3 regions of the Tumebacillus lipolyticus genome follow, and region 3 is predicted to be linked to each of the others. Evidence: a T-box and tRNA genes for the amino acid it is inferred to sense, from the RefSeq annotation. Region 3 holds a T-box; the other regions hold tRNA genes.
The links. A T-box is a leader RNA that pairs with one kind of tRNA and senses whether it is charged. The one in region 3 lies ahead of thrS (threonine--tRNA ligase), so its partner is inferred to be a tRNA-Thr.

Region 1 (7,664 bases), on a different contig from region 3:
TGGAGATCGCCAAACAGGCGCTGCACCATGCGAAGATACACGGTCATGACTACGTGCTGGTCGATACGGCAGGCCGTCTGCACATCGACGAAGGGCTGATGGAAGAGCTTCAGCAGGTGAAGGCGGAGGTCAACCCTGACGAGATTTTGCTCGTGGTGGATTCGATGACAGGACAAGATGCGGTCAACGTCGCAGAGAGCTTCCACAACCAGTTGGAAGTGACAGGCGCGATCCTGACCAAGCTCGACGGGGATACTCGCGGCGGTGCTGCGCTCTCCATTCGAGCGGTGACGGGGATCCCGATCAAGTTTGCCGGCATCGGCGAAAAGATCGACGCGATCGAGCCGTTCCATCCGGATCGGATGGCATCTCGCATCTTGGGGATGGGCGATGTGCTCACCCTGATCGAAAAAGCGCAGCAGAACATCGACAAGGACAAGGCGATGGAGATGGAGCGCAAACTGCGCAACGCAGACTTCACGCTCGACGATTTCCTCGATCAACTGCAACAGGTCAAACAGATCGGTCCTCTCGATCAACTGCTTGGAATGATGCCTGGCATGAACAAGCTCAAAGGCATGCAGAACGTGAATGTGGACGACAAGCAGATCGGTCGCGTGGAAGCGATCATTCGCTCGATGACACCGCTTGAGCGCATCGAGCCGAAGATGATCGACTCCTCACGGCGCAAGCGCATCGCGAAGGGCAGTGGAACGACCGTTCAGGAGATCAACCGGCTGCTCAAGCAGTTTGAGGAAATGCAGAAGATGATGAAACAGTTCTCCGGAATGGCCAAGAAGATGAAAAAAGGGAAAAAGGGCAAGGGATTCAAACTCCCGTTCATGCAATAATCCCAAGATACTTACTGACGGTAAATCTTTTCGTTCCATCGGAACGAGATTTATGATAAGATATGATTTTGTGATGGAGGTGAAATTCAATGGCAGTAAAGATTCGTCTGAAGCGTATGGGTCAAAAGAAAGCTCCGTTCTACCGCGTAGTCGTAGCTGATTCCCGTTCTCCGCGCGATGGTCGTTTCATCGAGGAGATCGGTACCTATAATCCGGTAACTCAACCGGCTCAGATCAACATCGACGAAGAGAAGGCGATCAAGTGGCTGAACGACGGTGCACAACCGTCCGACACCGTGAAGAACCTTTTCTCGAAAACGGGTATCCTCAAGAAAGTCCACGAAGCGAAATCTGGCAAGTAATCTCTCTTCCTAGGGAGGATTTGCTATGAAGCAATTGGTTGAAACGATCGCCAAAGCACTCGTGGATCGCCCGGAGGAAGTTCGGGTAGCAGAGATTGTGACCGAGAAGGCAATCGTGTTTGAATTATCGGTAGCCCCATCAGATATGGGGAAAATTATCGGCAAGCAAGGACGGGTTGCAAAGGCGCTCCGCACCGTCGTGTCGGCAGCCGCTTTGCAAGAGCAAAAACGTGTCACGATTGAAATTGTCTAACCGAAAGGCTAGGAGCCTCATGACTCCTAGCCTTTTTGTGGTATAATAGCTATAAATACGAAGGAGTGTGAATTAATGTGTTAAACTTACGAGTTCCGGTACAGATAAAAATAGTTCTTACAGAAGAAACGAAAGCGCAGATCACCGGCGAGATCAACCAGGCGATCCAAGGCGTTCAGCACGAGTTGGAGCAAATTGATTTCCAATCCCGCAAGGCGTTGCAAGATGCGGAAAAGAACGGCCCGCAGGCGGTCAATTCGGTGCAAGCTCGCATCAATCAAGAGGTCGGAATGCGCATGGAGCGCCGCGAGCAGATGATGCAACAGCTGGTGCAGATCCAACAAAGCCCGATCGGCTCTGAGATTCCGGGTGGACAGGTCGACACGAACGTTGAAGTGCGCGTCGGCGATGTTTGGGAAAATGTGATTCAAGGTACCGAGATCATCCTGAAAGATGGGATCGTCGTCGAAATTCGTCGTGAAGGTGATGAAGTTTGAGTCAAGGACAGAACATGATCCTCGTCGGACATCTGGTGAATACGCAAGGGGTGCGAGGAGAAGTTCGGGTACTCTCGCGTACCGATTTTGAAGACGTTCGCTTTAAAAAGGGATCGGAGCTCTACTTGGTACAACCGAATCAGCCCACACCGCGTCTGTTGACCATCGCTTCCGCTCGCAAGCACAAACAGTTTATCCTGTTGACGTTCGAAGGGCATCATTCGATCAACGATGTAGAAAGATACAAGGGCGGAGACCTGATGGTCTACGAAGAAGAGCTGATGGAACTACCTGACAATACATATTACATCTATCAACTGGTCGGCTGTGAGGTAGTGACAGATCAAGGGCAAGTGCTCGGGGTGCTCAAAGAGGTTATGCAGCCGGGGGCGAACGATGTTTATGTGGTCAAGCCTCCGAAGGGGAAAGACATTCTCCTGCCTGTGATCCCCGATTGCGTGCTCGATGTCGATGTGCGCAACAAAAAGATCATCGTGCACATCATGCCAGGTCTGCTCGACTAACGTGGAGGCGAATTTCGAGTGCGAATTGACATCGTGACCATCTTTCCCGAGATGTTCGAACCTGTGATCGGGGGGAGCATCGTCGGGCGGGCCAGAAATCAGAATGCGGTTGAAATCAACCTGATCGACTTCAGAGACCATTCGAACAACAAGCACAACACGGTGGACGACACTCCTTATGGCGGGGGTGGCGGCATGGTGTTGAAGCCGGAGCCGATCTTTTTGGCGGTGGAGTCTCTGCTGCAAGAGGGCAAGCGACCGCGCATCATTCTGACCTGTCCGCAGGGGGAAGTTTACAGCCAGAACAAAGCGCTAGAACTCGCGCAGGAAGACCACCTGATCGTGATCAGCGGCCATTATGAAGGGTATGATGAGCGGATTCGCGAGCACCTGATCACCGATGAAATCTCGATCGGCGACTATGTGCTGACCGGAGGGGAGTTGCCTGCGATGGTGATCGTCGATTCGATCGTCCGCCTGTTGCCAGGCGTGCTGGGCAACGAGACTTCTGCTGAGCTCGACTCGTTTCGCGAGCCGCTGCTCGAATACCCTCATTATACGCGCCCAGCCGATTTTCGCGGCTGGAAAGTCCCCGACATCCTCATGTCAGGCCATCATGCGAACATTGAATCGTGGCGCCGCAAAGAGTCGCTTAGGCGCACATTGCTTCGTCGGCCTGATCTTTTGGCACAGCATGAGCTGAGCCCACAGGATCAAAAGCTGCTCGCAGAGGTGAAGCGCGAGGAAGGCGCAGAATGACAACAACCCTGCTCTGTGCGGGCAGGGTGTTTTTTCTATTGACAGCGTTGATGCTGTGTGATATATTGAGTTTCGTTGCTGAAAGATTTCAGTGTGTTGGGGAGTCGCCAAGCGGTAAGGCAACGGACTTTGACTCCGTCATGCGAAGGTTCGATCCCTTCCTCCCCAGCCAACTTGCCGGAGTGATGGAATTGGCATACGTGCGCGACTCAAAATCGTGATTTTGTGGGTTCGAGTCCCACCTCCGGCACCATCTTCTTCTAATCACTTTGGGGGTATAGCTCAGTTGGTAGAGCACCTGCCTTGCAAGCAGGGGGTCAGCGGTTCGAATCCGCTTATCTCCACCAAGATTCCTCGATAGCTCAGTTGGTAGAGCGCCCGACTGTTAATCGGATGGTCACAGGTTCGAGTCCTGTTCGGGGAGCCAGTTTGCCTTCATAGCTCAGTAGGTAGAGCGCATCCATGGTAAGGATGAGGTCATCGGTTCGATTCCGGTTGAAGGCACCACGTTTGGCCCGTTGGAGAAGCGGCTTAACTCACCGCCCTTTCAAGGCGGCATTCACGGGTTCGAATCCCGTACGGGTCACCATTTTTGATCGAGTAAGGTAGTCCAACTAAGAACGCGACGTCCTGTCGCAACGTTGGACGCGGTGCAGTGCAAGAGGTGGTCCAACTAAGGGCGCGACGTCCTGTCGCAACGTTGGACGCGGTGCAGTGCAAAAGGTAGTCCAACTAAGGGCGCAACTTCCTGTCGCAACGTTGGACGCGGTACGTCCTGTACGCGGAAGTGGCTCAGGGGTAGAGCATCGCCTTGCCAAGGCGAGGGTCGCGGGTTCGAATCCCGTCTTCCGCTCCATTGTTCTGGTGGCATAGCCAAGTGGTAAGGCATAGGTCTGCAAAACCTTGATTCCCCGGTTCAAATCCGGGTGCCACCTCCAACTTTTTTTTCTCTTTCCACATGCGAGTGTGGTGGAATGGCAGACACAACAGACTTAAAATCTGTCGGGGGCAACCCCGTGCCGGTTCGAGTCCGGCTACTCGCACCATACATTTTTGTCGATGGAAACCTCTCTTGCTGAGAGGTTTTTTTATTTTCTAGGGCGTGATCTTTACCGCAGTCCCGACCGATACTCGCTTTGCTAAGTCCTCCACATCCTTGTTGTACATCCGAATACAGCCTTTGGACACGTAGTGACCGATTGAGGAGGGCCGGTTGGTGCCGTGAATCCCATATCCTTTTTTGGACAACCCCATCCAGTAGGTTCCGTAGACGGTGAGCGGGCCTCCTGGCCGACGCCCAGGGTTGGGCACTTTGCTCACGATCGTAAAGTTGCCGCTCGGAGTCTGGGTCGCTTTTTTTCCCACGCCGATCGGATAGCTTTTGATCACTTTCCCGTCTGACTGTAGGTAGAGCCTGCGCTTCTGCAGCGAGATCCTGATCGAGACTGCCATCGCCATCTCCCCCATTTCACCGTTTGCTACTTCAAGGGTATGCAAGTTTGCCTACGCGAGGAACCTGTGCTACACTTCCTACTGTAAATACCCATGATTTGGTGGGGAAGAGAGGACGGATTTCGAATGAGACTTGGCGCAAACGTATCGATTGCGAAAACAGGCCTGCTCAAGGCGGTCGACGAGTCGATCAGCTATGAAGCGGACACCTATATGATCTACACTCGCTCCAACCGCGGGGGCAAGGCAAGACCGATCGAAGACTTCAACCGTGAACGGGCATATGAGCTGATGAAAGAACACAACTTGGCCGATCCGGTCGTCCACGCTCCCTATCTGATCAACCTCGCCTCCAACAAGGAGGATACGTGGAACTATGGGATCGAACTGCTGCGAGAGGACATCAAGCGCACCGAATATCTCGGCATTCGCTACATCGTCTTCCATCCGGGCGCGCATACGGGCGCAGGCGTCGAATATGGCATCAAGCGGATCGCCGAGGGCTTGAATGAGATCTTGACGGGCGATGAGCAGCTCACCGTCTGCCTCGAAGGCATGGCGGGCGATGGTTCGAAGCTCGGGGTCAATTTTGAAGAGTTGGCGGAGATCATCTCGCTTGTCAAACACAAGGACAAGCTCGGCGTCTGCTTGGACACGTGCCACCTCTACTCGTCCGGCTATGACATCGTGGGTGACTTTGATGGCGTCATGCAAAAGTTTGGCGACACTGTCGGTTTTGATCGACTCAAAGTCTGGCATATCAACGATAGCAAAACACCTTTTAACTCGCGCAAAGACCGCCATGAAAACATCGGCTTAGGCTCGATCGGTGGGGAGGCGCTCAAGCGCATCGTGCATCATGAGCTGGCAAAAGGTAAGCCATGTATCTTGGAAACGCCGGAAGGAAAGTACAAAGAAGAGATCGCTTTTTTGCGCAGCTGATCGGACGGCTGCAGACAAAGACCTGCCTTGTGCAGGTCTTTGCCTTTTCTTCCACCTATTGCTTCGATTTGAGTGTTCGTGCCCGCCAAACAATATCTGCATGGGGTCGAATCTTAGATTGAGGTGAGGAGAAGATGACGATTCGTTCGAAGAAGAGACTCAGTCTGATGCTCGCAGCCGCTTTTGCTCTGATGCCATTGCCGGCGTTGATGGACGCGCAAGCTACTTCCGCCCGTGGGGGCGCGGAGGTTCAAACGGTGCCCACCAGCACGTTTACCGGGGTCGAACGCGCAGGTGTTGCGATCAACGGCGTGATGAAAGCGGCGATCGATCCGATCATCGTCAACCATGCGTACTATGTTCCGTTTCCAGATATGGCCCATATTTTGGGCTACAAGGATGTTGCTTACAGCTATCGCAGCAAAACGCATGTGGCGACAGATGGATCGGTGACAGTCAAAGTCTCCGTCGGCAACACATCTGCTCAAAAGGGCGATGAGCGCGTGAACATCGATCCGCCGATCCACCTGAAAGGGAAGACCTACATCTCGCTGGGTTCGGCGAGCGCCGTCTTCAACACGTATACGTGGTTTAAGGCGGAGAACGGTTCGATCCAAGTGCAGCTTCCCGCTCGTCAATACAAGGTGCAAAAGGGCGATACGCTGTGGGAGATCGCGCAGGCGCATCACACGACGATCGGCGCGATGCGCGTGGCAAACAACATGAAGAGCGATGCGGTCACTCCCGGTCAGATGTTGCGCGTGCCGCCAGAGTATCAGACTCGCGAGATGGAGCCTGCTCGCCAATCGTCGCCCGCCAAAGAAAATAATGCGGCGGCAACTCCGGTGCAATCATCATCCACCGCAGCAAAGGCGCAGGCGATCATCGCCACCGGCAAAAAGTATATGGGCGTGCCGTACAAGTTTGGCGCGAAATCTTCAGAAGCCCCTCGCCGGATGGACTGCTCCTCGTTCACGCAGTATGTGTTCAAACAGCACGGCGTCACGCTCCCGCGCGACTCTCGCCAGCAGTCGAGCGTCGGCACTCGCGTGGCAAAATCGCAGCTGGTCGCGGGCGATCTCGTGTTCTTCAAGTATCCGGAGCGATACTCGGACGGTCGCGTGGGACATGTCGGGATCTACATGGGGAATGGGCAGATGCTTCACACCGTGCCGAAGTCGGGCGTGACGATCACCAACATGTCGAAATCGGGGTATTGGACCCGCAACTACCTGTTTGCTCGTCGCGTCTTGCGCTGAATGATCGGTCGATCAAGGTAAATCGCTTGTCATCCTCCTCGATTTTGTGCTATACTTTCATTTGTTATCAAGGCGGTCCTCTTTCTGGTGCTCACAGATAGCCCATGTTATGAACGCCTGTAGGGAGGAGGTCTACACATGAACCAAAATTTGCTTGCAGCAATTACTGCTGAACAGATCCGCCAGGACATTCCTCAGTTCAAAGCGGGGGACACCGTGCGTGTTCACGTTAAGGTAAAAGAGGGTAACCGCGAGCGTATCCAGGTCTTCGAAGGCGTTGTGATCAAACGTCGCGGCGGCGGTATCAGCGCAACGTACACCGTTCGTAAGATTTCTTACGGCGTAGGCGTTGAGCGTACGTTCCCGCTTCACACTCCGAAGGTCGACAAGATCGAGGTGACCCGTCGTGGTCGCGTGCGTCGTGCGAAGCTGTACTACCTGCGCAACCTCACCGGTAAAGCAGCTCGTATCAAAGAAATCCGCTAACAAAGTACGGGGACTTGTTGAATTGACAAGTCCCTTCTTTGTCTTTCATATCGTATATGACGTCAGGCTGGGAGGCACAGTAATGAGTGAAGGAAACTCTCAAAACGAAGCAATCCAAGACACTGCGGGTGAAGAGAAAAAGAAAAAGAGTTTTGGACGGGAAGCGTGGGAATGGGGAAGATCGCTGCTGATCGCGTTTCTGCTCGCGCTGCTCATTCGTCAATTTGCCTTTGCGATCTTCATGGTGGACGGGCACTCGATGGTGCCCACACTGGATGA
Region 2 (7,664 bases), on a different contig from region 3:
TGAACGCCCGACCGATCGCCGGAACTCGCCCGCGCACAGGCGAAGAGGAACAGGATCGGCTCGCGGTGGAAGAGCTAAAAAGCAATGAGAAAGAGATCGCCGAACATATCATGCTGGTCGATCTGGAGCGCAACGACCTCGGTCGCGTCTGTCAGTTTGGCTCGGTCGAAGTGAACGAGCTGATGGTGATCGAGGCGTATTCGCACGTCTTCCATATCGTGTCCAACGTGCGCGGCCGCTTGCATGGTGGCAGGGACGCATTCGATGTGATCCGCGCGACCTTCCCCGGCGGCACGATCACCGGCGCGCCGAAGATTCGCACGATGGAGATCTTAGAGGAGTTGGAGCCGACCCGCCGCGGTCTGTACACCGGCTCGATCGGCTGGATCGACTTCGATGGGGATATGGAGCTGAACATCGTCATCCGCACCTTGCAGGTGCAAGATGGCGTCGGCTATGTGCAGGCGGGAGCGGGCATCGTCATCGACTCGGTGCCGGAGCGCGAGTACCATGAATCGATGCGCAAAGCGAAAGCGCTGTGGGTGGCGATCGAAAATGCGGAACAAGCTGCAAGCGAGGGGAGAGAACGCCTGTGATCCTGATGATCGACAACTATGATTCCTTCGTCTACAACCTCGTTCAATACTTAGGCGAGATGGGACAGGAGTTGGTCGTAAAGCGCAACGATGAGGTGACGGTGCAGGAGATCGAACAGCTCAACCCGCGCGTGATCGTCATCTCACCCGGGCCCTGCTCGCCGAATGAAGCGGGCGTGTCGCTTGAGGTGATCACCGCTTTTGCCGGAAAAATCCCGCTGCTCGGCGTCTGCCTCGGCCATCAGTCGATCGCCCAAGCGTTCGGCGGTAACGTCGTGCGAGCGGAGCGCCTGATGCACGGTAAGACGTCGCGCATCGAGCACGACGGGGAGACGATGTTTCATCAATTGCCTTCTCCGCTCAACGTCTGTCGCTACCACTCGCTGATCGTCGAGCGCGAAACGTTGCCCGACTGTTTTGAGATCTCCGCTTGGACAGATGCGGGGGAGATCATGGCGATTCGCCACAAAGAGCTGGCTGTCGAAGGGGTTCAGTTCCATCCGGAGGCGATCTTGACCGAACATGGCAAGGCGATGCTGCGCAACTTCCTCGAAAGGCAGGGGCTCTCATGTTCGTCTATTTAAACGATCGCGTCCTGCCGCTGGAACAGGCGAGCTTGTCCGTCTTGGATCACGGTTTTTTGTACGGGGCAGGGCTGTTTGAAACGATGCGCACCGCAGGCGGCGCTCCGGTGTTTTGGCAGGAGCACGTCTGCCGGCTGCGCGAGTCGGCAGAGTGGCTGGGCATTCCGATTCCCTGGAGCGATGAACAGCTGGAACGGGCGATCCATGAGACGGTGCAGGCGAACGAACTGGAGGAAGCGTACGTGCGGCTGACAGTCTCCCGCGGCGTGGGAGCGCTCGGCCCGAGCGGAAAGAGCTGCAGCGTCCCCACGCTGGTCATCTATGTCAAGGAGCTGGTCTTGCCGCCAGACAGCGGGCGCGACCTGATCGTGCTGGAGACGGTGCGCAGCTCGCCGGAGACGCCAGTGCGGGCGAAGACGCTCAACTACCTCAACAGCTTGCTCGCCTATCGCGAGCTGGAGCTGCGCGGCGCTGCCGAAGGGATTCAATTGACGAGCGATGGGGCGATCGCAGAAGGGGCGGTCAGCAACCTCTTTTTTGTGATCGATGGCGAACTGTGCACCCCGCCGCTCGACGCTGGCATCCTGCCGGGCATCACGCGGGATTGGGTCAAGAGACAGCTTCCGGTGCGGGAGAGGCGCTTGACGCTCGCCGACATCGCGCATGCGTCAGAAGCGTTTACCACCTCGTCGGTGGTCGGCGTGCTCCCGGCGACCTCTGTCGAAGGAGCGCCGATCGGTGACAGGCAGGTCGGGCCGATCACGCGAGAGCTGATCAGCAGATGGAAATCGCTTTTCCAGAAATAATCTTAAAATACCCTCTTGCACTCTACCACTCAGCATGATATATTATCTCTTGTCGCCGCCGCAACACTGGCGAAACACGAGCCATTAGCTCAGTTGGTAGAGCAACTGACTTTTAATCAGTGGGTCGAAGGTTCAAGTCCTTCATGGCTCACCATCAGTCGAGATGGTCGACGCGATGTCGACAGTCTCACGTGCGGAAGTGGCTCAGGGGTAGAGCATCGCCTTGCCAAGGCGAGGGTCGCGGGTTCGAATCCCGTCTTCCGCTCCATTTTTACAACTTGATCAGCAGCACAGATCGACATGCGGTCGTGGCGGAATGGCAGACGCGCACGCTTGAGGGGCGTGTGGGGTTTCCCCGTGGAAGTTCGAGTCTTCTCGACCGCACCAGATGTTGGGGGTATAGCTCAGTTGGTAGAGCACCTGCCTTGCAAGCAGGGGGTCAGCGGTTCGAATCCGCTTATCTCCACCAGCGCCTTCATAGCTCAGTAGGTAGAGCGCATCCATGGTAAGGATGAGGTCATCGGTTCGATTCCGGTTGAAGGCACCACGTTTGGCCCGTTGGAGAAGCGGCTTAACTCACCGCCCTTTCAAGGCGGCATTCACGGGTTCGAATCCCGTACGGGTCACCATGTTTCTTCTACAGATTTTGGCTCGGTAGCTCAGTCGGTAGAGCAGAGGACTGAAAATCCTCGTGTCGGCGGTTCGATTCCGTCCCGAGCCACCATGTTTTTTGGGCCCATAGCTCAGTTGGCTAGAGCGCACGACTGATAATCGTGAGGTCGGAAGTTCGAATCTTCTTGGGCCCACCATCTATGCTGTACAAGGGTTCAGCCTATAAGAAATGCGTTTGAAAGCGGTGTCTCATGACACCGCTTTTTTGTTTTGGCATACGTTGTTGATAACGGAGAGGGGGAAGGATAGGTGCCGATCGGTGGAATCAACATCATGGCGTTCAAAGTCAACAACGTTGACAAAGGATATGTCAACATCGGCCCTCTGCTCGTGGCCGACTGGAATGGGCTTTCCAAACAGAACTATGGCGCAGGGGAAGCGAACGGAGATGGCAACGGAATGTTTACAGGTGCGACGATGATTCAGGACAGCGACGCGCTCGATGCGCCCGTCATGAAAACGAGCATAATTTAGTAAAAAATCGTCGGGTATTCGCTCCCGGCGATTTTTTATGGTGGTGGGTTGCGCTGAATCGGAATCCGCTTCTTCGATTCATTCGGTCGTTTGCGAATGAGCGGCAAGGTGATCTCCAACAGACCGTTGTGATACCGAGCGCGAATCTGGTCTTCTTCGACCCGGTCGGGCAGTGGAATGGCGCGTTGGAACTCCCCGAAAAATCGCTCTGATACCAAAGTTTGTTCTGGAGGGAAGCGACGCGGCATCTGACCGCTCACCACCAAGTGGTTACCTTCGACATAGAGATCGACCGCATCGAGGTTGTGGAGACCTGGCAATTCGACATGCACGATCACTTCGCGCTCCGTTCGATACATCGCCACCGCAGGCGCGGTTGCCCTCTGTGCGGGCGCTGGTGGTGCTGCTTCCTCATATGTTGTAGGTTCTGCATTTTCATCGGGAAATACCGAAAGCATATCCTCCCAAAAATCATCCCCGAAGAACTGCCGCGCGTGCGATTCCCATTTGCCAAAAGAGCGGGAGTTCTTCATCGCATTCCCTCCTTCGATGCGCCTTCCATTCACCATATGCGCCCATCTCACATAGCGTAACAACATGAGAGCGAAGAGGTGGTTGCGATGTCTTTTACGATCAACATCTTCAGCATCAAAGTGAACAACATCGAAAACGCTTCGGCGATGAACGTCGGACAGAATCTGTTGAACGATTGGAAAAACAACTCCAAATACAACCAAGGCTATGGTCAGTTGATCGGAGATGGCAACGAGCAGAAGCGCGTGAAGTCGAAGATCGATGACCGCGATCGGATCGATGCACCGAGCCGCGACACTTCGATCACCAAACTTCCATCCCTTGTGAGGTGAGGCAGGATGCCAGTGGAGATTCATGTGGGCAATGTGAAAGTCAACACCGTCGATCGCTCCTTCGTCAACATTGGGCCGAGCATCAAGACAGGGCTTAGGGCCAAGTCACGGATGAACCAAGGCATGGGCGAGGTGATGGGAAACACGAATCAGGTTTTCTATCAATCGAAGGTTGACGATCGCGATCAGGTCGATTTTGTACAGCAGAAAAAAGCGTGGAGCTCGCGATGAAGATGAAAGTGCGCTTTGACTTACAAGAGCTGAAGGTTGGTGAGCTCAGCGACAGCATGATCAACATCGGAAAAAACTGGGTTGTGACGCCGAAGCGAAAGAATCGTGGTGATCAGGGTGGAGTGGGACGTATGGGGGGCGATGTGCCAACTGCAAAGGCGTATCGAAGCGCTGGAAGAGGAGAACCTACTGATGAGGCGCCTAATCGCCCAGCAACAGGGTGTGACGAAGATTAGGAAGCTGGTCTATCAGGTGCAGTCCCTGCACATCAAAGAGATGAGCGGCACGATGAACATCGGGATCATCGCGCCGCTCGACGAGGAAGCAGTAGAAAACATGCCCTTTGAGATGCCAGGTTCACCGAGATGAAACTGCCCGCACTTTTCAGGCAGTTTCTTTGGCATTTCGGCTCGATTTCAGCTATGATAGGGAGGAAGGAAGAATTATACTTGATAGCGAAATCATACTTGGTGTGTCGAAAGCGCTTACCAGCCCTAAAGTTCTGAGTATTCAGGGACATACATAAGGAGGTACTACCGTGATTAACAAGGTCTATGACAGTGTACAAGAAGCGATTGCAGATATTCACGACGGCGCGACGCTCATGGCAGGCGGTTTCGGCCTGTGCGGCATTCCGGAGAACCTGATCATCGCCTTGCGCGACAAAGGCGTAAAGGATCTCACCGTGATCTCCAACAACTGCGGTGTGGACGAGTGGGGTCTGGGACTTCTGTTGCAAAACAAGCAGATCAAAAAGATGGTTGCGTCCTATGTGGGCGAGAATAAAGAGTTTGAGCGCCAATTCCTCTCCGGCGAGCTGGAAGTGGAACTGGTGCCGCAAGGGACGCTGGCAGAGCGCTGCCGTGCGGGCGGTGCTGGCATCGGCGCCTTCTTCACGCCGGCCGGAGTCGGCACGCCGATCGCAGAGGGCAAAGAGACCCGCGTGATCGACGGCAAAGAATATATCCTCGAATACCCGCTGAAAGCAGACTTTGCGATCGTCAAAGCGTGGAAAGCGGACAAGATGGGCAACCTGATCTACCGCAAGACCACCCAAAACTTCAACCCGATGATGGCAGCAGCAGGCAAGATCACCATCGCAGAAGTTGAGGAGATCGTCGAAGTCGGCGAGCTTGATCCGGATCAAATCCACACCCCGAGCGTCTACGTTCAGCGCGTCGTCCAAGGCAATTTCGAGAAGCGCATCGAACGTCGTACCACTCGTCAAGGGTAATCGGGAACGGAGCAGAAAGGGGAGCTTACAATGGCATTGACTCGTGACCAAATCGTTCAACGTGCAGCGCAAGAAATTCAAGATGGCTTCTACGTCAACCTCGGCATCGGCATCCCGACCTTGGTGGCCAACCATATTCCGGAGGGCTTAAACGTCGTCCTGCAATCTGAAAACGGTCTGCTCGGCATCGGGCCATACCCGTCCGATGCAGAAGTGGATGCGGACCTGATCAACGCGGGGAAGGAGACGGTGACCGCGATCCCAGGCGCTGCGTTTTTCTCCTCGGCAGAATCGTTCGCGATGATCCGCGGCGGTCACATCGACATCGCGATTCTCGGCGCGATGGAAGTATCGGCAGCTGGCGACCTGGCCAACTGGATGATTCCGGGCAAGATGGTCAAAGGCATGGGCGGCGCGATGGATCTCGTGCACGGCGCGAAGCGCCTGATCGTCACGATGGAGCACAACAACAAGCATGGTGACGCGAAGATCCTGAACGAGTGCAAGCTTCCGCTGACCGGCCGCGGCGTGGTGCACCGCATCATCACCGATCTGGCGGTGCTCGATGTGACTGAGGAAGGTCTCGTCCTGCGCGAAGTGGCGCCAGGCCATACGGTGGAAGAGATTCAGTCCAAGACGGAGCCGACCTTGATCATCCCGGCAGAAGGTGTCAAGGAGATCACGATCTAGGCTGGTTGTTGGTTGGAATTGTGGTTCGGTTTGTGGTTTGGCTTGTGGTTTGCTGGAAGAGCCTCGTGGTGAGCGAGGCTCTTTTGCTTTGAGTGGGGTATGCGAGTTCAGCAATCGATTCTCTCAGCAGGTGTTGCTTTCGTGACAACGATCCTGAGTATGTATTCTATAAGCATTGCTATGCAGATTTCCATTAGGCATGGTGTGGGCACGCTCAGTTTGGTGCATTCGTTATGAAATGCATCTCTGCTTTGGTGCTATTTTGGTGGTGAAGGGCATGAGCATTAGTGGCCACACGTCTGCTACGCTATTGTTTGCTATTCTCCGCAGGCATGAGGATTGGCCGGTCTTCTAAGGCTGTACCCATCATTTTCATGAAGCGATTTCGATGAAAAGTATTGCATTCATCGAAGAGAAATGATATATTACATTCTGTCGATGCGCTTCCTGCGCTGTACGACACGGTTAAAGTTTCCATGATATATAGCAGCATGACAGGAGCCATTAGCTCAGTTGGTAGAGCAACTGACTTTTAATCAGTGGGTCGAAGGTTCGAGTCCTTCATGGCTCACCACTTGTTTTTATCTTCCTTATGAAGGTAGTCCAACTAAGAACGCGACGTCCTGTCGCAACGTTGGACGCGGTACATCCTGTACGCGGAAGTGGCTCAGGGGTAGAGCATCGCCTTGCCAAGGCGAGGGTCGCGGGTTCGAATCCCGTCTTCCGCTCCATCTTTACAACTTGATCAGCAACACTTTGACATGCGGTCGTGGCGGAATGGCAGACGCGCACGCTTGAGGGGCGTGTGGGGTTTCCCCGTGGAAGTTCGAGTCTTCTCGACCGCACCATTTTTATCTTTTCATACGCGGAGAGGTACCGAAGTGGTCATAACGGGGCGGTCTTGAAAACCGTTAGGGGGCAACCCCACGCAGGTTCGAATCCTGTCCTCTCCGCCAATTTGTAAGGGTTCATGAGGTTTTTCCACAGATGTGGATAGACCGCATGGACTCTTTTTTGTTGTCGAGTTAGCAAGGGTGTGTAGTCGATATGGATATTCTATATAATAATTTTTAAAATGCCGTTGATGTGGGAGAATGTTCTTAAATGTTATAATCAAAGAAAAGAAATTTTACTAAGGAGATAGACCTATGCCAAATATCATTTATTATCCAACTATTTCGATTCCTGATCGAGCGTGGTTGAAACGCACCTTACTATATTCAAGACAGATTGGTTCAATTGTTCCATTCGGCAGTGACTACTTTTATAAAGGCTTGAGTAATGAACCGGATATCGAATACTTGATAAATGAGGGGCAATTCAGGGCATTTAATCCTCAAGATTTCCTGTATCGAGGTGATTTTCGATTGAGGGAGAATTTTGAGCATGAATTCTTTGAGTTTTTGACTTCTCCTCAGTATTCTTTATGGAAAAGAAGATATGGAGGATTTAAACGGGCCACTAAGGGTTCCCGAACTGTTTTACATAATGAAAAAGCTAAATGGATCGAG
Region 3 (7,664 bases):
TCGACTGGCGACTTGCAGTTTGCAGATAACCGTGCCGGCGCTTGGTACCACGACTTTGTGCAAACGGCTGCCAACGAGAAGATCATGAGCGGTGAAGGCGGCGGTCTCTTTGGCATCGGCAAGCCGATGAAGCGGGAAGAGGCGATCGTCGCGATCCTCAACATGCTCGGCATGGAGCAGCTTGTCGATCCGAACGCAACTCCCGATTTTAAAGATGCGGTAGACATCGCACCGTGGGCAAAAGGGTATGTGGCGCTCGCGCAAAAGCTCGGCATCGTCGTCGGAACGGGTGAAGGGTTTCAACCGAAGGTGAAAACCACCCGCGCGATGGGCGCACAGATGCTCTATCTCTCGTTGAAAGAGTACGCCAATCATGCGACGATGATCGGCTTTGATTTTCAAGGGTTCGATAAGATGATCGCCGGACAGGAGTCGACGTTCACCATCTCGGCGCTTGCGATCAACGTGCCGCAAGAGCTGTCCCTGCGCTACAAAGCGACCCTCACTGGTGAAAACGGCACCCCGCTCGCCAACCAAACGATCTCCTACGAGTCGCCACTCGGCTGGCAGACGTTTACCACCGACGAGAACGGCGTTGCCTATTTTGGACCGGCTGAAGGGTTCAAGCCGGCGGAGATCGACCTGGAGAAAGGCATCTCGACCCAGTTTAAAACGAAGATCGCAAACGCTGGCAACTACAGCTTACAAGTTTCGTTCGTGCAGGCGTCCGATCTGCAACCGTTCGGCAGAGCTTTTGAGCAGCGCTTCACGGTCGCACCCGCGCAAAACTAAACAATGACTCCTCGCCCGCCCTTGAACTTCAAGGGTGGGTTTTTTCTTCGCTTCATGCTACTCTTAAAGCATTGACTATTTTTTGTGATGCGGAGGATGAACATGAAACAACCTGTACGTATTGCCCTCTTGCAGATGGACATCGCGCTGGGCGATCCGACTGCCAACTTTGCCAAAGCGGCAGATTGGATCGAACAGGCCGCTCAATCTGGCACCGATCTGATCGTCTTGCCCGAGATGTGGAACACCGCCTACTCGCTGGACAACATCCGCGAGATCGCCGACCAGAACGGCGCGAAGACGCGCGAGGTGATCGGCGCGCTCGCCGCCAAGCACGGGGTGAACATTCTCGCAGGCTCTGTCGCCGACGTCCGCGGCGAAGCGGTTTACAACACCACCTATCTGTTCGACCGCACAGGCGCTGTCTGCGGGGAGTATTCGAAAACGCACCTGTTCCGCCTGATGGACGAGGAAAAATATTTGCACGCTGGCGATCAGGTCGGACGATTTGCCCTCGACGATGTGCAGATCGGATCGATCATCTGCTATGACCTGCGCTTCCCTGAACTGACTCGCACACTTTCGCTCTCCGGTGCGCAGGTGGTCTTCGTGCCCGCCCAGTGGCCGCATCCGCGCTTGAACCATTGGCGTCACCTGCAGATCGCACGTGCTATTGAAAACCAGATGTTTGTCGTCTCCTGCAACCGCGTCGGCCGCGCCGGCGACACCGAATTTTTCGGCCATTCGATGGTGATCGACCCGTGGGGAGAGATCCTGTTGGAGACGGATGACACCGAAGGGATTCATCATGTGCAGATCGACCTCGGCGTCGTTCCGGAGATTCGCAGCCGCATTCCGATCTTCGAAGACCGCCGTCCTGAACTGTATCGTTTGAAATAGGCGATTCCCGCAGCGGAGTTCACGATGTGGCCGTCAAAGCGATCGACGAACACGCGGTGCTCATTCATCAATAAAAAGCGCAAAAAGAGCGCAAAGGTTTGTTCGCTTACGACCTTGCGCTCTTTTTGTGTTGGATGGGGGTTTCGCTCTTGGCGCGGCTTGCGTCCCTACATAAGGTTGTGCCACTCCTTGTTCTTGGCGATCTCCTGGTAGCATTCCGGGCAGAGTTGGCCTGCCGTGTCGATGTAGTTGCTGCGCTTGTAGGTCGGGGTTTCCGATTCGGTATCGGTTTCCGCTTGGCAGAGCACACAGGCGTCATGATGTTCAGACATGGGTAAGACCTCCCTTTCATATCATTAAATGTTATTACCGATTATACCGAAATCTCAATGAAAAACAAGCGGAATTTTCTGAACATTATGAGAAGATTTCGGTAACTTTTTGTGAAAACCCTCGTTCCGCCCGCATCTATACTATTTGCCAGCCAGCTCCTAAGTATGTAAGAAAACTTGGCGACGCCAAGCCTTTGGCGTAGAAGGAGCGATGGTTGCACATCTACAAACGAAAAGCATCCGTAATTCCTTCCGAAATCGGATGTTCTCATTTGGGTACATAGCTGCGCCCTCTCCCCTGAAGTGACAGGGCGCACAGGTTCAGATACACTATTTATTTCTTCTCGGCAATCTCAGCTTTCACATCAGCCAAGAACTGATCTACCAGTTGCGATCCCAGATCTCCTGCGCCACGCTTTCGCACAGACAGTGCGCCGTCTGCCACTTCTTTTTCGCCGATCACCAGCATGTATGGGATTTTTGCCAGTTGAGCTTCGCGAATTTTGTAACCCACCTTTTCATTGCGTGCATCCAGCTCTACACGTATCCCAGCCTGCTGCATTTTGTCCTTTACCTCTTGGGCATAGGCGACATGCACCTCATTGATCGTCATCAGGCGAACCTGAACAGGAGCCAGCCAAGTCGGGAACGCACCCGCGTAATGTTCGATCAGAATCGCGATAAAACGCTCCATGGAACCATACATCACGCGATGCAGAATGACTGGGCGATGTTTCTCATTGTCCTGCCCGATATAGCTCAGATCAAATTTCTCCGGCATCTGGAAATCGAGTTGGATTGATCCGCACTGATGGCGGCGTTTCAGAGCATCTGTGATCTGGAAGTCAATTTTGGGACCGTAGAAAGCACCGTCGCCTTCGTTAATTTCGTACGGCATGCCCAGTTCATCCAACACGCTTTTCAAAGAGTTTTCCGCAACCTCCCACAGCTCGTCAGATCCCATGGAATCCTCTGGACGTGTAGACAGATTTACAGAGTAAGAGAAGTCGAGCACCTTGTAAACACTATCGATCAAACGAATCATCGACTTGATTTCCGCTTGAATCTGGTCTGGGCGAGCAAACACATGCGCATCATCCTGGCAGAACGTACGCACCCTGGTCATCCCGCTCAACGCCCCTGAATACTCGTGACGGTGAACCTGACCGAACTCCGAGTAGCGTATTGGCAGATCTCGATAAGAGTGCATCTTATTTTTGTAAATCAGCATATGTCCCGGACAGTTCATTGGCTTTAACGCAAACTTTGTATTGTCCACTTCAGAGAAATACATATTTTCATGGTAATGATCCCAGTGTCCAGATTGTTCCCAGATGCGCTGGTTCATCATGAAAGGCGTACGCACTTCTGTAAAGCCTGCTCGCTCTTGAAGCTGACGCGAGAATACCTCCAATTGATTGCGCAGCGTTATCCCGTGCGGCAGATAAAACGGCATTCCTGGCGCCTCTTCCGAAAACATGAACAGCTCCAGTTCTTTTCCCAACTTACGATGATCGCGTTTCTTTGCCTCTTCGATAAAGTGCAGATACTCATCCTGATCTGCTTTTTTCGGCCAAGCTGTGCCGTATACGCGTTGCAGCATCTGGTTTTCAGAATTACCGCGCCAGTAAGCACCGGCTACGCTCATCAGCTTGAACGCTTTAATTCGTCCCGTTGATGGCAGATGAGGGCCGCGACACAAGTCAAAGAATTCTCCCTGCTCGTAGATTGTAATCGGTGCATCCTCGGGAAGATCGCGAATCAGCTCCAGTTTCAGATGGTCGTTCAGATCTTGGAAAATCGTGAACGCTTCCTCGCGTGTTACTTCTTTGCGGCGAATCGGCAGATCTTCCTCGACCACTTTCTCCATCTCAGCTTCCAATTTACTTAAATCTTCTGGGGAAAGGCTAACCGGGATCTCCATATCGTAGTAAAAACCATCTTCAATCACCGGACCGATCCCCAGCTTCACTTCATTTCCAAAAACGCGCTTGACCGCTTGGGCCAAAAGATGCGCGGTGCTGTGACGGTATACTTCCAGACCTTCTGCTGTATCTAAGGTGACGATGGCTACCTGAGCGTCTTGTTCAATCGATGCGTTCAGATCAACTACTTTGCCGTCCAATTTTCCGGCTACCGCTTTTTTCTTGAGACTGGGACTGATCGTCGCCGCGACATCCTCGATTGTACTTCCCGCTGCAAATTCCCGAACAGCTCCGTCTGGTAAAGTAACTTTTACTTGTGCCACTTGGTTCCTTCCTCTCTTTTAAAAATAAAAAAACACCCATCCCAAAAGGGACGAGTGTTATAACTCGTGGTACCACCCTACTTCAGATCAACAGTTGTTGATCCCTCGTAAAAAGATAACGGCTTAGCCGGCATGTCGTTACTGATGGAGCACCCATGTTCCCGACAGCTACTCAAAGGGGGTAGAGATATACGTGCACGTAGCAGGCTCCCAGCCTAGGCCTACTTCTCTGTAACGGCAGATGTAAACTCCATATCCTTCTCACAGTATTTCGAAACGCTATTTTAGTTATGTATTATAGTGAGCAGGTTTTAGTAAGTCAAGCGATTTTCCGTTTGTTAGGCAAAATGGACGAGAGCAACGAACCAATAGACGAGACGAAAAAAGGGCTGATCAAGGTCAGCCCTTTCGTTAGATCATCCCTTTGAGTCGTGCCAACAGGATGCCGTGCGACAGCTCCGGGTCGCACCACGTCCCGTTTTCAATCGCCGCAAACACCGACTCCACCTCGTGGAACTCGACGCTGATCGACTCGTCCGCATCCAAGTTCTGCTCACGCTGTTCCAAGATATCGCGGGTGAAGAACAGGTGGGTTCTGCTGTCGACCAAGCAGGCATAGCTGTTGGCGGTGCCAAGAAAGTGGAGCTCCCCGCAGATCAATCCGGTCTCTTCGAGCAACTCGCGGCGCGCCGCCTGCTCATAGCTCTCTCCCTCGTCGATCTTGCCGCCAGGAAGCTCGTAGGAGATGCTGTCGATCGCCTTTCGATACTGGGCGATCACAACCAGTTTTCCCGCACAGAGCGCGACGACCGTCGCATAGTTGGGGTGCTTATGGCGCAGGTACAGCCCGTTGTGCTCATCGCTGTACACTTCATACTTGTGATTCTCATATACGAGCGGAGTGCTCATCGCTTGAAAACCTCCTCGTTTCGAGACGTTCCGAAAAGGCCGGAGGTTATCTCGTCAGATCTTTCATCACATCGGCTGCTGTCTGGATGCCTTGTCCGATGCAATCGGGGATGCCAAGCCCGGTAAAGCCAGCTCCAGCAAAGTGGATGCCTGGCAGGTCAGCTTTTGCCTGCTCGACAAAGCTCTGGACGCGATCGAGGTGCCCGACCGTGTACTGCGGCATCGAGCGCCGCCAGCGACTGACCAGCGAGAACATCGGTTCTGCGGTGACGCCCATCGTCTCCTGCAGATCCTTTTGCACACGGCGGATGATCTCCTCATCCGGCTGGTCGACGATCGCTTCGTCACCGCCGCGCCCGACGTAGAAACGCATCAGCACGCGACCATCCTGTGCAGTGTGCAACCATTTGGCAGACGTCCAAGTGGCGGCCGTGATCGTACGGCCTTCTTTTTTCGGAACGACAAACCCGCTTGCATCCAGTGGGAAATCGATCACGCCCTGCTCAAACGCGAACACGACGGTCGCCACCGAGACGTAGGGGATCTGGGTCAACTGCGCTTTCGGTGCAAAGGAGTCGGGCAGGAGTTTGGCCGCCTCAAAGGTCGGCGTGGTCAGCACGACCGCATCCGCTTCGAGATCGTCGCCATTTTGCAAGCGGACGTGATAGCCGCCCCCGTCCCGCGCCTCGATCTTTTCTACCGCCGTTTGTTTGCGTACTTCCGTCTGTTGGAAGGACGCTTCGATGCTTTCGATCAGGCGGCGCAGTCCTGTGCGGAAGGTGAGAAACACGCTGTTCGGCAGCTTGCGCGACGCCTCGCCCTGCTCCTGCTTGGCAGGGGCGGTCGCTTGTACCTTCGCCTGTTTCGCCTGTGCGACCATCCCGCGGATCAAGCTGCCGTGCTTCTGTTCGAGCTGCTCATACTGTGGGAAGGTGGCGCGCATCGACAGCTTGCGCAAGTCGCCCGCATAGATGCCAGCCAACAGCGGTTCGGCGAGGCGATCGACCACTTCCGATCCCAGTCGACGCTCCAAAAAGGCGCCGAGCGACTGATCGCCTTGGTGTTCGCTCTTCGGCTTGATCAGGTCGAGGCCGGCGCGCAGCTTCCCGCCGAATGACAGCAAGCTGGTGGTCGCAAACGGCATAAACTGTGTCGGCACTCCGATGTTCAAGCCTTGCGGAATGCGGTGCAGCTTGTCCTGGTACAAGATGTAGGTCTTGCGCGCATTCGGGTTGGTGCCGACCAGCTCATCATCGATGCCAAGCTCGCGACAGAGGTTGACAGCCGCCACCTTGCGTGCGAGGAAGGAGTCAGGTCCCGCTTCGATCACAAATCCGTCGCGATGGATCGTCTGCACTTTGCCGCCGAGCTTATCATCCGCTTCACAGAGGCAGATGCGCAGGTCGATGCCTTTTTCGCGAGCGCTCTTTTCAAGGTAATAGGCGGTGCTAAGTCCTGTGATGCCCCCACCGATCACCACAACCGTTTTCACCTGTTGTTCCATCTGCTTCATCCCTTTTTGGCTTGTTCGAGCACGGCGGTCGCCACCGCTTTCAAGAACAGCGGCTCGTCGTTCGGGCTGGCGACGCGCACCAGCTTCATGCCGAGTTCGTCAGCCAGTTGTTTCGCTTCGATGTCGATATCATATTGCACTTCCAGATGATCCGAAACAAATCCGACCGGGCAGACGACCAACGCCTGCACACCCTGTTCATGCTGCGTGCGAATCACGTCCAAGATGTCTGGGCCAAGCCACGGCTCCGGGGTGCGGCCAGCGCTCTGCCAGCCGGTGAACCATTCATGATGCCCAATCTGCTCCGTGACCGCTCTCCCCGTCTCTTCGATCTGTTCAGGGTACGGATCGCCAAGCTGCATGATGCGCTCCGGAAGCGAGTGGGCGGTGAAGACGACCGGCACCGAAGCGCTTTCATCAGCGGGAAACTGCGCCAACGCGCTCGCCACCCGGGCTGCTGTCGATTCGACAAACAGCGGCTGCAGATGCCAGCTTTCCACATAGCTGATTCGCGCAGGCCCGCCCCACTTTTCCCGCGCCTCTTCTGCGCTTTTGATGTAGGTGCCGATGCTCATCGTCGAGTAATGTGGCGCCCAGACGACACCAACCGCCTCTTCGATGCCATCTTCGACCATCTTCTGCACCGTTTCTTCAATAAATGGATGCGCGTGCTTCATTCCGGTGTACACGCGGTACTGCACATCTTGATCCAGCTCGTTCAGCGTGCGCTCAAGGCCTGCCGCCTGGGCTGCCGTGATCTCGTTGAGCGGTGAGAGACCGCCGATCGCCTCATAGCGCTCGGTCAGCTCTTGCAGTTGCGCAGACTCCGGCTTGCGACCGCGACGGATGTGCGTGTAATACGGCTCGATCTCCTCGACGGAGGACGGGGTGCCGTACGCCATCGCTAAGATTCCGATCACCCGCTTGCTCATCCACGCAGCCTCCCTGCCGAATACTCGTGGATGAACGC

Region 1: it encodes a tRNA-Thr, which carries the amino acid that the T-box ahead of thrS (threonine--tRNA ligase) is inferred to sense. The anticodon was not compared.
Region 2: it encodes a tRNA-Thr, which carries the amino acid that the T-box ahead of thrS (threonine--tRNA ligase) is inferred to sense. The anticodon was not compared.

What each region holds. Positions count from the first base shown of each region.
Region 1 is NZ_JBHUIO010000009.1:336,674-344,337, reverse strand. It holds gene ffh (signal recognition particle protein) at 1-851, shown strand, start outside; gene rpsP (30S ribosomal protein S16) at 941-1,213, shown strand; gene ACFSOY_RS15675 (KH domain-containing protein) at 1,239-1,466, shown strand; gene ACFSOY_RS15670 (YlqD family protein) at 1,544-1,963, shown strand; gene rimM (ribosome maturation factor RimM) at 1,978-2,487, shown strand; gene trmD (tRNA (guanosine(37)-N1)-methyltransferase TrmD) at 2,506-3,246, shown strand; tRNA gene ACFSOY_RS15655 (tRNA-Gln) at 3,344-3,418, shown strand; tRNA gene ACFSOY_RS15650 (tRNA-Leu) at 3,423-3,499, shown strand; tRNA gene ACFSOY_RS15645 (tRNA-Ala) at 3,518-3,593, shown strand; tRNA gene ACFSOY_RS15640 (tRNA-Asn) at 3,598-3,673, shown strand; tRNA gene ACFSOY_RS15635 (tRNA-Thr) at 3,678-3,753, shown strand; tRNA gene ACFSOY_RS15630 (tRNA-Glu) at 3,759-3,835, shown strand; tRNA gene ACFSOY_RS15625 (tRNA-Gly) at 4,028-4,102, shown strand; tRNA gene ACFSOY_RS15620 (tRNA-Cys) at 4,110-4,184, shown strand; tRNA gene ACFSOY_RS15615 (tRNA-Leu) at 4,207-4,292, shown strand; gene ACFSOY_RS15610 (L,D-transpeptidase) at 4,342-4,698, opposite strand; gene ACFSOY_RS15605 (deoxyribonuclease IV) at 4,825-5,640, shown strand; gene ACFSOY_RS15600 (C40 family peptidase) at 5,775-6,899, shown strand; gene rplS (50S ribosomal protein L19) at 7,038-7,385, shown strand; gene lepB (signal peptidase I) at 7,468-7,664, shown strand, end outside.
Region 2 is NZ_JBHUIO010000008.1:237,278-244,941, reverse strand. It holds gene ACFSOY_RS13745 (anthranilate synthase component I family protein) at 1-596, shown strand, start outside; gene pabA (aminodeoxychorismate/anthranilate synthase component II) at 593-1,180, shown strand; gene ACFSOY_RS13735 (aminotransferase class IV) at 1,165-1,986, shown strand; tRNA gene ACFSOY_RS13730 (tRNA-Lys) at 2,065-2,140, shown strand; tRNA gene ACFSOY_RS13725 (tRNA-Gly) at 2,180-2,254, shown strand; tRNA gene ACFSOY_RS13720 (tRNA-Leu) at 2,289-2,373, shown strand; tRNA gene ACFSOY_RS13715 (tRNA-Ala) at 2,380-2,455, shown strand; tRNA gene ACFSOY_RS13710 (tRNA-Thr) at 2,458-2,533, shown strand; tRNA gene ACFSOY_RS13705 (tRNA-Glu) at 2,539-2,615, shown strand; tRNA gene ACFSOY_RS13700 (tRNA-Phe) at 2,635-2,710, shown strand; tRNA gene ACFSOY_RS13695 (tRNA-Ile) at 2,719-2,795, shown strand; gene ACFSOY_RS13690 (hypothetical protein) at 2,908-3,132, shown strand; gene ACFSOY_RS13685 (Hsp20/alpha crystallin family protein) at 3,168-3,665, opposite strand; gene ACFSOY_RS13680 (spore germination protein) at 3,753-3,998, shown strand; gene ACFSOY_RS13675 (hypothetical protein) at 4,005-4,229, shown strand; gene gerPC (spore germination protein GerPC) at 4,371-4,598, shown strand; gene ACFSOY_RS13665 (CoA transferase subunit A) at 4,771-5,463, shown strand; gene ACFSOY_RS13660 (CoA transferase subunit B) at 5,494-6,153, shown strand; tRNA gene ACFSOY_RS13655 (tRNA-Lys) at 6,652-6,727, shown strand; tRNA gene ACFSOY_RS13650 (tRNA-Gly) at 6,810-6,884, shown strand; tRNA gene ACFSOY_RS13645 (tRNA-Leu) at 6,917-7,001, shown strand; tRNA gene ACFSOY_RS13640 (tRNA-Ser) at 7,021-7,109, shown strand; gene ACFSOY_RS13635 (DUF6236 family protein) at 7,302-7,664, shown strand, end outside.
Region 3 is NZ_JBHUIO010000002.1:981,635-989,298, forward strand. It holds gene ACFSOY_RS03885 (S-layer homology domain-containing protein) at 1-792, shown strand, start outside; gene ACFSOY_RS03890 (carbon-nitrogen family hydrolase) at 895-1,692, shown strand; gene ACFSOY_RS03895 (hypothetical protein) at 1,860-2,024, opposite strand; gene thrS (threonine--tRNA ligase) at 2,359-4,272, opposite strand; T-box leader at 4,316-4,546, opposite strand; gene ACFSOY_RS03905 (NUDIX hydrolase) at 4,684-5,181, opposite strand; gene hemY (protoporphyrinogen oxidase) at 5,228-6,685, opposite strand; gene hemH (ferrochelatase) at 6,691-7,626, opposite strand; gene hemE (uroporphyrinogen decarboxylase) at 7,623-7,664, opposite strand, start outside.